DNA from 3 places in the Hydrogenophaga sp. FG152 genome. Region 2 is predicted to be linked to each of the others. Evidence: riboswitches for the same ligand, from Rfam matches in the RefSeq annotation. Region 2 holds a riboswitch; each other region holds the start of a gene.
The links. A riboswitch is a leader RNA that binds a small molecule or an ion and turns the genes downstream of it on or off. The one in region 2 is predicted to bind glycine.

Region 1: linked by a shared signal. The riboswitch ahead of ACODTB_RS16310 (penicillin-binding protein 1A) and the one ahead of gcvT (glycine cleavage system aminomethyltransferase GcvT) in region 2 are both predicted to bind glycine.
Region 3: linked by a shared signal. The riboswitch ahead of ACODTB_RS02860 (D-amino acid dehydrogenase) and the one ahead of gcvT (glycine cleavage system aminomethyltransferase GcvT) in region 2 are both predicted to bind glycine.

The regions. Positions count from the first base shown of each region.
Region 1 covers NZ_JBMDKH010000013.1:74,901-79,030, forward strand. Annotated here, with positions in the region: gene ACODTB_RS16290 (calcium:cation antiporter) at 1-649, shown strand, start outside; gene ACODTB_RS16295 (hypothetical protein) at 733-1,335, shown strand; gene ACODTB_RS16300 (ParD-like family protein) at 1,392-1,646, shown strand; gene map (type I methionyl aminopeptidase) at 1,646-2,437, shown strand; glycine riboswitch at 2,467-2,556, shown strand; gene ACODTB_RS16310 (penicillin-binding protein 1A) at 2,685-4,130, shown strand, end outside.
Region 2 covers NZ_JBMDKH010000008.1:113,308-117,437, reverse strand. Annotated here, with positions in the region: gene gcvP (aminomethyl-transferring glycine dehydrogenase) at 1-1,591, opposite strand, end outside; gene gcvH (glycine cleavage system protein GcvH) at 1,620-1,988, opposite strand; gene gcvT (glycine cleavage system aminomethyltransferase GcvT) at 2,026-3,207, opposite strand; glycine riboswitch at 3,213-3,317, opposite strand; glycine riboswitch at 3,330-3,444, opposite strand; gene ACODTB_RS11705 (hypothetical protein) at 3,476-3,979, opposite strand; gene ACODTB_RS11700 (electron transfer flavoprotein-ubiquinone oxidoreductase) at 4,096-4,130, opposite strand, start outside.
Region 3 covers NZ_JBMDKH010000002.1:13,173-17,302, reverse strand. Annotated here, with positions in the region: gene ACODTB_RS02870 (MarR family winged helix-turn-helix transcriptional regulator) at 191-640, shown strand; gene ACODTB_RS02865 (organic hydroperoxide resistance protein) at 702-1,130, shown strand; gene ACODTB_RS02860 (D-amino acid dehydrogenase) at 1,279-2,529, opposite strand; glycine riboswitch at 2,695-2,789, opposite strand; gene ACODTB_RS02855 (Bug family tripartite tricarboxylate transporter substrate binding protein) at 2,797-3,789, opposite strand; gene ACODTB_RS02850 (M20 aminoacylase family protein) at 3,807-4,130, opposite strand, start outside.

The sequences.
Region 1 (4,130 bases), on a different contig from region 2:
CGGGCCTGAGCAGGCGATGGGCATCGGTGTCCTCACCGCGCTGCTGTACGCGGCCTTCCTGTGGAAACAGATCGGCAGTCTCAAGCGCCTCTTCGTTCAGCCCCCTCCCGGGGCGATGGTGGTGCGCCGCATGGAACGGACCTCCAGGGCGCCGACCGGGACCGAAAAGGCGGAGGGTTCCGTCCAGCAAAGCAGGAAGGATGTCTGGGTGCATTCGCTGCTGCTGCTGGCCATGATTGTTCCGATCGTTCTGCTGGGCCACCACCTGGCCGTCGTGCTCGACTACGGCATTGCGGCCGCGGGCGCGCCCGTGGCTGTGAGTGGCGTGCTCATCGCCCTGATCGTGTTCACCCCCGAGTCCCTGACCGCCGTGCGCGCGGCGCTGGGCAATGAGATGCAACGGGCTGTCAACCTGTGTCTGGGTGCCTTTGTCTCCACCGTGGGGCTCACGGTGCCCGCGGTGCTGGCCATTGGCTTGTTGTACGACAAGCAGGTCGTCATGGGCATCTCCCACGTGGACACGGCGCTGTTTGCGGCCACCGCCGTGCTGAGCATGCTCACCTTCAACGGCCAGCGCACCTCGGCGCTGCAGGGTTACATGCACCTCGCGCTGTTTGCCGTGTTTGCCGTGCTGTTGTTCTTTCCCTAGCCGCGCCATGGGCCGCCCACGGTGGATGCGGTCGAAACATCTGCGAACAGCATTTCAGCGGTCATGCGGGCAGACTAGGGCCCATGAAAATCCTTGCCCTCGTCTTCTCCCTGAGCGCCGTGGCGTTTGCGCCCATCCCGGTGATGGCGCAACAGACCCCCGCGAAGCCTGCCGCCAAGCCGGCGGCCAAACCCACCACCACGACCAAACGCGCGCCGCTGGCGCGCTCCGCGGCCAAGGCCGTGGAAGAAGTGACGCCGATCGAAGAGGATTCCAGCGTGAACCTCACCGAAGCCGATCTCGTGGTCGCGCAGCGCGTGTACCTCGGCAACATCCCCTGCGAACTCGGCTCGGCTGTGGAAATCGTGCCCGCCAAGCGGCAGGGGTTCTTCATCGTGCAGGTGAAGAACATGCGCAACGCGCGGTACTACATGCACCCGGTGGAAAGCCGCACCGGTGCCATCCGTCTCGAAGACCCGAAGCGGGGCGCCATGTGGCTGCAGCTGGGCAACAAGTCCATGCTCATGAGCCAGCAACTGGGCAAACGGCTGGCCGATGAATGCATGAGTCCCGAGCAGCTGACGCTGGCCGGTGAAATGAAGCGCAACCCGCCCAAGGGCCTGCTGGATCCGGTGGACCCCCCACCGGCCGCCGCGCCCCCCGCCCCGCCGGCCAACACCAACTAGCCACTGCCCACCGTGAGACGTATATAATTCATATACGTTTCATATAGAGGTGGTGAATGGGGATCGTCAAGATTTCGGACCTGATGCACGAGAACCTGCGCGTGGCGGGGAGTGCGCTGAGCAGGTCCATCAATGCGCAGGCCGAACACTGGATGCGGGTCGGCATGCTGACCGAGCTTCACCCGGAGCTGGACCACCGGGAGATCTGTCAGCTGCTGGTGCGGGCGGAGCTCTCGGGGGGCCTGGACATCACCGTGGCGGCCGCGACCCCAGCGGGCAAGGCCCGCACAGCCCCAGCGGGCCAGCGCTAGTGGCTCGCGGCATCACCATCAAGTCGGCCGAGGACATTGAGATGGCGCGGCGCGCCGGCAGGCTGGCCGCGGAGGTGCTCGGCATGATCGAGCCCCACGTCGTCCCCGGGGTCAGCACGGAGACGCTGGACCGGATCTGCCACGACCACATCGTGAATGTCCAGGGCGCCACCCCGGCCAACCTGGGGTACCACGGGTATCCCAAAACGATCCTCACCTCCGTCAATCAGGTGGTCTGCCACGGCATCCCCTCGCCCGACAAGCTGCTGAAGAAGGGCGACATCATCAACATCGATGTGGCCGTCAACAAGGATGGCTGGTTCGGCGACACCAGCCGCATGTACTTCGTCGGCACACCCAACGTGCTGGCCCGGCGTCTGGTGGAGACCACCTATGAAGCCCTGCTGGCCGGCATCCGGCAGGTCAGGCCAGGCGCGACGCTGGGGGACATTGGCCATGCCATCCAGTCCGTCGCCCATCGAGAGCACTTCAGCGTGGTGCGCGAGTACTGCGGGCATGGCATTGGCCGGATCTACCACGAAGAACCGAACGTGCTTCACCATGGCCGGCGCGGCGAGGGGCTCAGGCTGGAGCCGGGGATGGTCTTCACCATCGAACCCATGCTCAACGCGGGCCAGCGCGAGACCCGGACCCTGGCCGATGGGTGGACCGTCGTGACCAAAGACCGCTCCCTGTCCGCCCAGTGGGAACACATGGTGGCCGTCACGCCCGAGGGGCACGAGGTGCTCACGCCCTGGCCAGGTGGCACGGGTGCCCACGCACCGGTGTGACGCCCGGGTTTTGACCCTCTGATAGACTGCGACGCTCTGCGGGAGAGCGAGGCGGGTCACGCCTCCGCCGAAGGCGCAAACTCCCATGATCGCTCAGGCCACCGGACCGCAGACACATTTCGCCGACTGGAGAGAGGCCGAGCCGCACCGCGCGCGCACCGGCACACCGAAGGGGCAGACTGCCGACGCAGTCGAAACTCTCAGGTAAAAGGACAGGGGGAGAGGCGCTTTCACCCGAGCCTTGCCCATGTTCCCCTTTCGAACCCCCTTCGCGGTCCGGTTCTTCGCCGCGCTGGCCCTTGGCCTGTGCGTCGGCGTTGCCCTCGGCGCCGCTCATGCCTTGCACCGCCTGTGGCAGCAGCTGCCCGAGGTCGGTCACCTGGCCCACTACGAACCGATGCTGCCCATGCGCATCCACGCCAGGGACGGCAGCCTGCTCGCCGAGTACGGCGAAGAACGGCGGGAGTTCGTGCCGATCGAGCGCATCCCGTTGCGCATGCAGCAGGCCTTGCTGGCCATCGAGGATGCGCGGTTCCATGAACACGGGGCGGTGGACTACGCGGGCCTCGTGCGCGCGGCGCTCGGCAACCTTGTGGCCGGTGGGCATGCGCAAGGTGGCAGCACCATCTCCATGCAGGTCGCGCGGGTCTTCTTCCTGAGCCGGGAGAAGACCTACCGGCGCAAGATCATGGAGATCATGCTGGCCTACAAGCTCGAGTCGGTCTACAGCAAGAACAAGATTCTGGAGCTGTACATGAACCAGATCTACCTGGGCGAACGGGCCTACGGTTTCGCGGCGGCCGCATCGGTCTACTTCGACAAGACGCTCGACCAGCTCAGCGTCGCCGAGGCGGCCATGCTGGCCGGCTTGCCCAAGGCGCCCTCCGCCTACAACCCGGTCGCCAACCGCGAGCGCGCCACCGTTCGCCAGCAGCACATTCTCAAGCGCATGCGCGAGTTGGGCTACCTCGATGAGCAGGCCTATGAGCAGGCCCGCGCCGAGCCCTTGACCCTGGCGCTGAACCACCCGTCGACCGACCCGGCATCGGCCTACGCGGTCGAACAGGTTCGCAAGATGCTGGTGGAGCGCTATGGGGACGAGGCCTACTCGCGGGGCCTGGATGTGACCACCACCATCCGCGTGGCCGAGCAGCGCGCCGCCACCCATGCCTTGCGCGCCGGCCTGTTGAATGCACAACACCAGCGCGGCCCTGCGGGGCCGGAAGGCCATCTGAAGCAAGCCGTGCAGGCCGACGACCTGGCCGGCATCCGCCGGGCCCTCGCGCCCTACCGGGACAGTGGTGCCTTGCGCGTGGCCACCGTGCTGGAAGCCTCCGCCTCCGCCGGCATCACGGCCGTCCTGCGCGACGGCACCGTGGTTCGCATTGCACGCCACACGCTGAGCCCGGGCAGCAGCGCGCTGCTCAAGCCCGACGCACCCGCGCACAGGCGCATCGAACCGGGCGCCGTCGTTCGTGTCGTGGCCGACACGGCCGGGCGCTGGCGGCTGACACAGCTGCCGCAGATGCAGGGCGCGCTGGTGTCCATCGATGCGAGGTCGGGTGAGATCCTGGCGCTGGCCGGTGGCTTCGACTTCGCGTTCAACCAGTTCGACCACGCGGTGCAGGCGGTGCGCCAGCCGGGATCGACCTTCAAGCCCTTCGTGTTTTCCGCTGCGCTGGAAAAGGGTTAT
Region 2 (4,130 bases):
TCTCGCTGGTGGCGTTGAGCTTCATGGTGCAGGAGCCCAGCGGGATCATGCTGCGGTCGAGCGCGAGGTCCTTGTCGGACAGCGCGCGGATGTAGCGCAGCATGCCGGTTTCGCTGTGGTGACTGTTGAACACCGGGTGCGTGAGGAAGTCGCTGGTGCGGCGCAGCTCGGCGGGGATGAGTGGCTCCACGCCTTTTTCGAAGGTGTCGAAGACGGGCAGGGCCTGGCCGTCCTTGGCGAAGATTTTCCAGAGCAGGGCGATGTCGTCGCGGGTGGTGGTTTCGTCGAGCGAGACGATGAGGTAGTCGCCCCAGGCCTTGCGCAGGTTGGCGCCCTGGGCCACGGCGCGGGCCATGATGGTGTCGGTCTGGTCTTTCGTGTGCAGGGCGAGGGTGTCGAACACGCCTTGGTCGCCGTGGTGGGTGTCGCGGTAGCCCAATTGCTCCAGGCCGCTGGCGAGGATGGCGGTGTAGGCGGCCACGCGGTTGGCGATGCGCTTCAAGCCCTGGGGGCCATGGTACACGGCGTACATGCTCGCCACCACGGCGGGCAGCACCTGGGCGGTGCAGATGTTGCTGGTGGCTTTTTCGCGGCGGATGTGCTGCTCGCGCGTCTGCAGCGCGAGGCGGTAGGCGGGTTGGCCGTGCACGTCCACGCTCACGCCGACCAGGCGGCCGGGCAGGGAGCGCTTGAATTCGTCGCGGCAGGCCATGTAACCAGCGTGCGGGCCGCCCGCGCCCATGGGCATGCCGAAGCGCTGGGTGGTGCCGACCACGATGTCCGCGCCCATTTCGCCCGGGGGTTTGAGCAGGGTGAGCGCGAGCAGGTCGGCGGCGACGATGAAGGCGGCCTGCTTGCCGTGCACGGTGGCGGCGTCCTTGGTCCAGTCGTGCAGCCAGCCGCTGGAGGCGGGGTACTGGGTGAAGGCGGCGAAGTAGTCGCCGTCCGACAACATGGCGGCCCATTCCTCGCCCGACATCGCGATCTTCACCGTGAGGCCCAGGGGTTTGGCGCGGGTCTGCACCACTTCGATGATCTGCGGGTGCACGTCGCCCGAGACGATGAAGGTGTTGCCCTTGTTCTTCACCGAGCGTTTGGCCAGGGTCATGGCCTCGGCGGCGGCGGTGGCTTCGTCGAGCATGGAGGCGTTGGCGATGGCCATGCCGGTGAGGTCGCTCACCATGGTCTGGAAATTGACCAGGGCTTCCATGCGGCCTTGCGAGATCTCGGCCTGGTAGGGCGTGTAGGCGGTGTACCAGGCGGGGTTCTCCAGCACGTTGCGCAGGATCACGCCGGGCGTGAGCGTGCCGTGGTAACCCTGGCCGATGAAGCTCTTGAACACCTTGTTCTTCTGCGCCAGCGCCTTGAGCTCGGCCAGCGCTGCCGCCTCGGTGACGGCCGTTGGCAGCTGCATGCCCTGGCTGCGCGCGATGCTGCGCGGCACGATGCCGTCGATCAGCGCGCGGCGCGAGGCCTCGCCGATGACCGAGAGCATGTGGGTCTCGTCGGCCTGGCCGATGCCGATGTGGCGCGCCACGAATTCGGACGGGTTTTCGAGTTCACCGAGGGGTTTGACAGAGGGCATCAGCATGGGGGGCTCCGGCGGGAGAAGAGGCGGGTCAGGCGTTGGCGAAGGCGTTGTAGGCGGTCTCGTCCAGCAGGGCGTCGACCTGGGCCGGGTCGGAGAGCTTGACCTTGAAGAACCAGCCGGCCTTGAGCGGGTCGGTGTTGGCCAGCGAGGGGTCGGCGCGCAGGGCTTCGTTGACTTCGGTGATTTCGCCGCTGATGGGCATGTACACGTCGGCGGCCGCTTTCACGGACTCGACCACGCCGGCCACGTCCTTCTGCGCGAAAGTCTTGCCGACTTCGGGCAGGTCGACGAACACCACGTCGCCCAGCGCGTCCTGCGCGTGCACGGTGATGCCGACGGTGGCGATGCCGCCGTCAACGGTGATCCATTCGTGGTCTTCGGTGTACTTGGTGGTCATGGAAAAGCTCCTGAAAAAAGAAACGAAAAAAGTGAGATCAGCCGCGGAAGTATCGGTTGGGCACGAAGGGCATGGCGCTGACCTGCATGGGCACGGGTTTGCCTCGCACCATGGCCACCACGGGCGTGCCCAGGGCGGCGTGTTCGGGCGCGACGTAGCCGATGGCGACGGGCTTGTTGGCGCTGGGGCCGATGAGGCCGCTGGAGGTCTTGCCGATCACGTCGCCGCTGGTGTTCTGCAGTTCGACGTTCTCGCGCACGGGCACCCATTCCTGGGCGATCAGGCCCACGCGCTTGCGGGCCAGCGGTTCGCTGCCGTCGAGCTGCGCGAGCACGCGCGCCGCGCCGGGGAAGCCCCCCGCGCGCGCGCCGCCGGTGCGGCGCACTTTCTGCATGGCCCAGTTGAGCCCGGCTTCCACCGGGGTGGTGGTGGTGTCGATGTCGTTGCCGTAGAGGCACAGGCCGGCTTCGAGGCGCAGCGAGTTGCGCGCGCCCAGGCCGATGGGCATCACTTCAGGCTGGGCCAGCAGGGTGCGCACGAACTGGTCGGCGCGGTCGCCGGGCAGGGAGATCTCGAAGCCGTCTTCGCCGGTGTAGCCGCTGCGGGTGATGAAGAGGTCGGCGCCGTGCCAGTTGAAGGGCGAACCGGTCATGAAGACCAGTTTTTCGACGCCGGGCACGAGGCGCCGCAGCACGTCCACCGCCAGCGGGCCCTGCAGCGCGAGCAGGGCGCGGTCGGGCAGGGGGATGACCTCGCAGCGCGAGCCGATCCGCGCCTGGATGTGCGCGATGTCACCAGCCTTGCAGGCGCCGTTGACGATGACGAAGAGGTCGTGCCCGCGGTTGACGAACATGAGGTCGTCGATGATGCCGCCCTCGTCGTTGAGCAGCAGGCCGTAGCGCTGCTTGCCCACGCCGAGATCGATCACGTCCACCGGCATGAGCGTCTCGAAGGCGGCGGGGGCGTCGGGCCCGACCAGGCGCAGCTGGCCCATGTGCGAGACGTCGAACAGGCCGGCGGCCTTGCGGGTGTGGTGGTGTTCGGCCATGAGACCGGTGGGGTACTGCACCGGCATGTCGTAACCGGCGAAGGGCACCATGCGGGCGCCCAGTTCGACGTGGAGCTTGTGCAGCGGGGTCTGGAGAAGCGGGGCGGCAGCGGGCACGGCAAAGGCTTTCAGGCAAGGGGGCAGGCCCCGGTGGGGCGAAACACGGTTCATCCGTGCGCTGCCCCACTGTCCGCTTTACCTGAGAGATTCACGCGGGCGATGCCGCGCTTGCTCCTTCGGTGGGCCGCTTCGAGGAGCGGCCTCTCTCCAGGGGGGTACACCGGCCTCGCGGCCCGTGTTTGCCAGTCCTTTTGCCTGAGCGTTCAGAGCACCCGGTGTGCGGTGCCGCCTGCGCCTTCGGCGAGCCTTCTCCGGGGACCGGATCGGCTTCTCTCCTGACCCGGCGAGTGTATCGCACGGCGCCATGCCGGCCGGTGTTTCAGGGCGTTTCCAGGGCCGATTCGGGCAGCAGGCGGGCCAGCCGCTCGCGGATGCCGTCGGCGCGTTCACTGCCGGCCAGGCGCTCCACGTCGGCCGTCATGGCCCGGCTGACGGCCAGCATGTCGCCCACGTCGCGCGCTGCGCGCAGGGCGTCGCGGTAGCGCTGGGCCATGGCCTTGTCGCGCGGGGCGAACATGCGCTCGCTCAGGTCGAACAGGTACATGCGCGCGCTGGCGAGCGAGCGTGGGCCGGAGAAGGCGTCGGCGGAGACGGTGGGCGGGGTGTTGGCCGGTGTGAGGAGCGGCGGCGGCGCTTCGTCCACAAGGTAGCCGCGCGAGATCAGGTCGGCCGCGAGGGTGGGCCCCTGGCCCTCGAACAGGGCGAACAGTTCGGCATCGGGTTTGCGGCCATCGGCCAGCAGCAACAGGGCGCGCTCGCGCTGCGCGAGTTGGCGTTGCCCGGGGCGCAGCTCGGCGCGGCCCTTCTGGGTCTTGTTCAGCATGGCATCTCGGCGTCGTTCACGGAGCCTGCACTGTGGACAGCCCATGTGACGGCGCGGTGAATACCGGGCATGAAAAAGCCGCCCGCAGGCGGCTTTTCAGGAAAGGGTGATTTCGCTCACATGCCGGCGTAGTTCGGACCGCCGCCGCCTT
Region 3 (4,130 bases), on a different contig from region 2:
GCGCGCCCGTCACCTGGTTGACGAAACGGTGTGAGCAAGCCCGGGCAGCCGCCCGCGAGCAGGGCCGGAGAACGCGCGCCCACGCCAGCCGACCTCGCACCACGCAGCGCCCGAAAAACAACCTCACCCTCGAAATGGTTGTTCAAAATTCAATTGCACACAATCAAATAAACACCTACATTCCATTTCCATGAACAAGCCCAGCATCTCCAGCGACCAGGCCCTCCAGCTCGACCACCAGTTGTGCTTCGCGCTCTACTCCGCCTCGCTGGCGATGACCAAGCTCTACAAGCCCCTGCTCGAAGAGATGGGCCTCACCTACCCCCAATACCTCGCCATGCTCGTGCTGTGGGAAAACGACGGCGTCACCGTGTCCGAACTCGGCGAACGCCTCTACCTCGACTCAGGCACCCTCACCCCCCTGCTCAAGCGGCTCGAAACCGCCGACCTCGTCACCCGCCTGCGCGACGTGCAGGACGAACGCCGCGTGCTCATCCGCCTCACCACCGCCGGCCGCAAACTCAAGGCCCGCGCCGCGCGCATCCCCGGCTGCGTGCTGCAAGCCACGCAATGCGACGTGGCCGAAGTGATGGCGCTCACGCAGCAGGTGCAAACCCTGCGCGACCGCCTCACCGCCTGACCATTCCCTTTCACCCACCCCCAGCTTCCACCCGAAGCCCTTCAACCTCAGGAGCCACACCATGCCCACCTCCCTCGACAAAGTCCTCTACACCGCCCGCGCCCACACCACCGGCGGCCGCGACGGCGCTTCGCGCAGCGACGACGGCCTGCTCGACGTCAAGCTCTCCCCGCCCAAGGCCATGGGCGGCGCCGGCAACGCCACCAACCCCGAACAGCTCTTCGCCGCCGGCTACTCCGCCTGCTTCATGGGCGCGCTCAAGCACGTTGCCGGCATGAAGAAAGTGGCCGTGCCCGCCGACGCCGCCATCGACGCCGAAGTGGACATCGGCCCGATCCCCGCCGGCTTCGGCATCGCCGCGCGCCTGGCCGTGAGCCTGCCCGGCATGGACCGCGCCGTGGCGCAGGACCTGGTGGACACCGCCCACAAGGTGTGCCCCTACTCCAACGCCACCCGCGGCAACATCGACGTGACCATCACGCTGAAGTAAACGCGCGCCCGAGACATTGCGTCGAAAGGCCCCCGGCTCACGCCGGCGGGCCTTTTTCGTGTCCGCCCCGTCAAGCCAGCTTCACCACCCTGCCCGTGGGCGCCCCCACAAAACCCGTTTCGCATCGAAACGAGAGGGCAATCACGGCTCAGGCTGCGACCGCCGCCGGCACGCTGGGAGATGCGCGCATCCGTTCCCACTGTGCCACCTGCTCACCCAACTGGTGCGCCGTGATGGCCGACAGCGTCCAGCCCAGGTGGCCGTGACCGGTGTTGTAGAACACATTGGCATGCCTGCCCGGGCCTACGCGCGGCATCATGTTGGGCAGCATGGGGCGCAGGCCTGCCCAGGGTTCCACCCGCCGCGTGCTGACGCCCGGGAAGCATTGATTCACCCAGTCGACCAGCGGCCGGATGCGATCGGCACGGATGTCGAGGTTGTAACCGTTGAACTCGGCCGTGCCGGCCACTCGGAAGCGGTCCAACCCCAGGCGGCTGGTGACGAGCTTGGTCGCGTCGTCCAGCAGGCTCACCTGGGGCGCGGCGGCCTGACTCTGTTCGTCTTCGAGCATGACGGTGATGGAGTAGCCCTTGACCGGGTAGACGTTGAGCCGGTCGCCAAGCTGGGCGCCCAGGGCGCGGCTGCGCACGCCTGCGCAGATCACCACCCCGTCCGCATCCACCTCATCCCCGCTGGCCAGCAGGACCCGCACGCTTTTTCCGGTGCTCCACACGCGTGCCACTGCCTGAGCGGTCATGAATTTCACGCCCAAGCGGGCACAGGCCAGACCCAGGCCATGGGTGAACTTGTGGATGTCGCCCGTGCTGTCGCTCTCGGTGTACCAGCCTCCGAAGAATTCGCCTCTGAGAGTGGGTTCGATGGCGCGCATTTCATCGGGTGTGACGGCCCGACGGGTCAGGCCACCTTGCGCCAGCAGCCGCGACACCTGGCTCGCATGCTCGAAGCTGGCCCGGCTTCGATAGATGTGCAGGATGCCGCGCTGTTTCAAATCGAACTCGATGCCCTCGTCCTGGGCCCAGCCGAACAAATGCTCCCGCGCGGCAATGGCCAGGCGCGTGGTGGCCACGGTGTTGTCGCGGTACCTGGACATGGAAGCCGCAAACTCGGCGAACCAGCTGAGCTTGTGCCAGCTGGGCCTGGGGTTCAACAGCAAGGGGGCGTCGGCCTTGAACATCCACTTCAGGCCCTTGATCAAGGTGGAGGGATGGGTCCAGACCTCGGCATTGGAAGCGGAGAGTTGCCCGCCGTTGGCATGACTGGTCTCCATGCCCGCGTAGCGGTGCTTTTCGATGAGGGTGACTTGATGACCCTGGCGGGCCAGGGCATAGGCGCTGGTGACGCCCGTGATGCCGCCGCCGATGACGATGAGGTGTGCCATGTGAATCTCGCGTTCAAAGCCGTCAGACAGGGAAAGCATGGCCCGCACACCGTGTGCGGGCCATGACCCCCTCTGTTTGAGACCTGAGAGATTCACCAGCGCGTGGGCCGGCTTGCTCCTGCGGTGGGCCGGGGGACGAATCCCGGCCACTCTTCAGAGTGCGATGCGTGTCGACCGGTCCTTTTGCCTGAGAGTTTCCGGGGCGGTTGCTCCTTCGGCGCCGGCTTCACATGCAAGCCAGTCTCTCCCGATCGACAGGGTTGGAGCTTACTGCGCTTGCAGCTGAATGGACTTGGCAATCGCGCGGAACTGGCTGATGCCGTCGGCATAGGCCTTGTCCACCGCCGCAAGTGGCAGGGGTTTGGCCAGCAGCTGGCTGTTGGCTTCGAGTGCCTGGTGCACGCCCGGATCACCCAGCGTTTCGGTGATGGCCTTGTGCAGCGCGATCACCACCGGTTCCGGGGTGTCCTTCTTCACGAAGTAACCGGTCCAGATGTTGAAAGTGAAATCCTTGAGTTGCTTGCTCTCGCTGATGGCCGGGTAGTTCTTCACGCTCTCCAGTCGCTCGTTGTTGAGCATGGCCAGCACTTTGACGCGGCCCTGCTTGTGCATCTCGTCGTACTTCTTGCCATAGGGCGCCAGGAAAAAATCCACCTGGCTGGCCATCAGGTCCTGCTCGGCCGGTGCCGCACCTTTGTAAGGCACATGGGTCATCGGAATGCCGGTGACTTTGGACAGGTGCTCGCCGAGCAAATGGTAGAAGGAGCCCGGGCCGACACTTGCATAGGTCAGGGGGCGGCCCTGCTGCGCCGACTTGCGCGCATGCTCCAGGAACTCGTCCACGTTGCTGACGGGCAGGTCCTTGCGGGCCAGGAAGGCGATCTGTGCGGTGGCGATCATCTGCACCAGACGAAAGTCCTCACTCTTGAATTTGATGGATGCGATCGCCAGAGGAGCCAGGATGAGTTCGTTGGGTGAACCCTGGAACAACTGATAGCCGTCGCTGGCACCGTTGAGCACCCTCTGAGCAGCGATCGATCCGCTGGCACCACCCAGGTTCTCGATCACCACCGGTTGGCCCAGTTGCTTGCCCAGTGTGTTGTTGACGGAGCGGGCAATCACGTCGGACAAGCCACCCGCCGGGTACGGCACCAGCAGGGTCACCGGGCGGGTCGGGTAGCTCTGGGCCTGGGCCATGCCTGAAAGGGTGGCCAATGCGATGGCGGCACCGGCCATCAAGGTCTTGTAGCGGCTGTTCATGAGAGTCTCCAGTGGAGTCAGGGGTGGGGAAAAGGGGTGGAAAGCAACGCCTGCACGAGCGCTGTCCAGTAAGCGGCGCCGGTGCCGATGTTGTGATCGTTGAAGTCGTAGGCCGGGTTGTGCACCATGCAGGCGCCAGGCTCCTGCCCCGCGCCGTTGCCAATGAACAGGTAGCTGCCGGGGACCCGCTCCAGCATGAAAGCGAAGTCCTCGCTGCCCGGCACCATGGCGCCCTGGGCGACCACTTGCTCGGGTGGGAAATGCGCCTGCGCAACCGCCAGAGCGCGGGCGGTTTGCTCCGCGTCGTTGACCAGCACGGCGTAGCCGGAGCGCCAATCCAG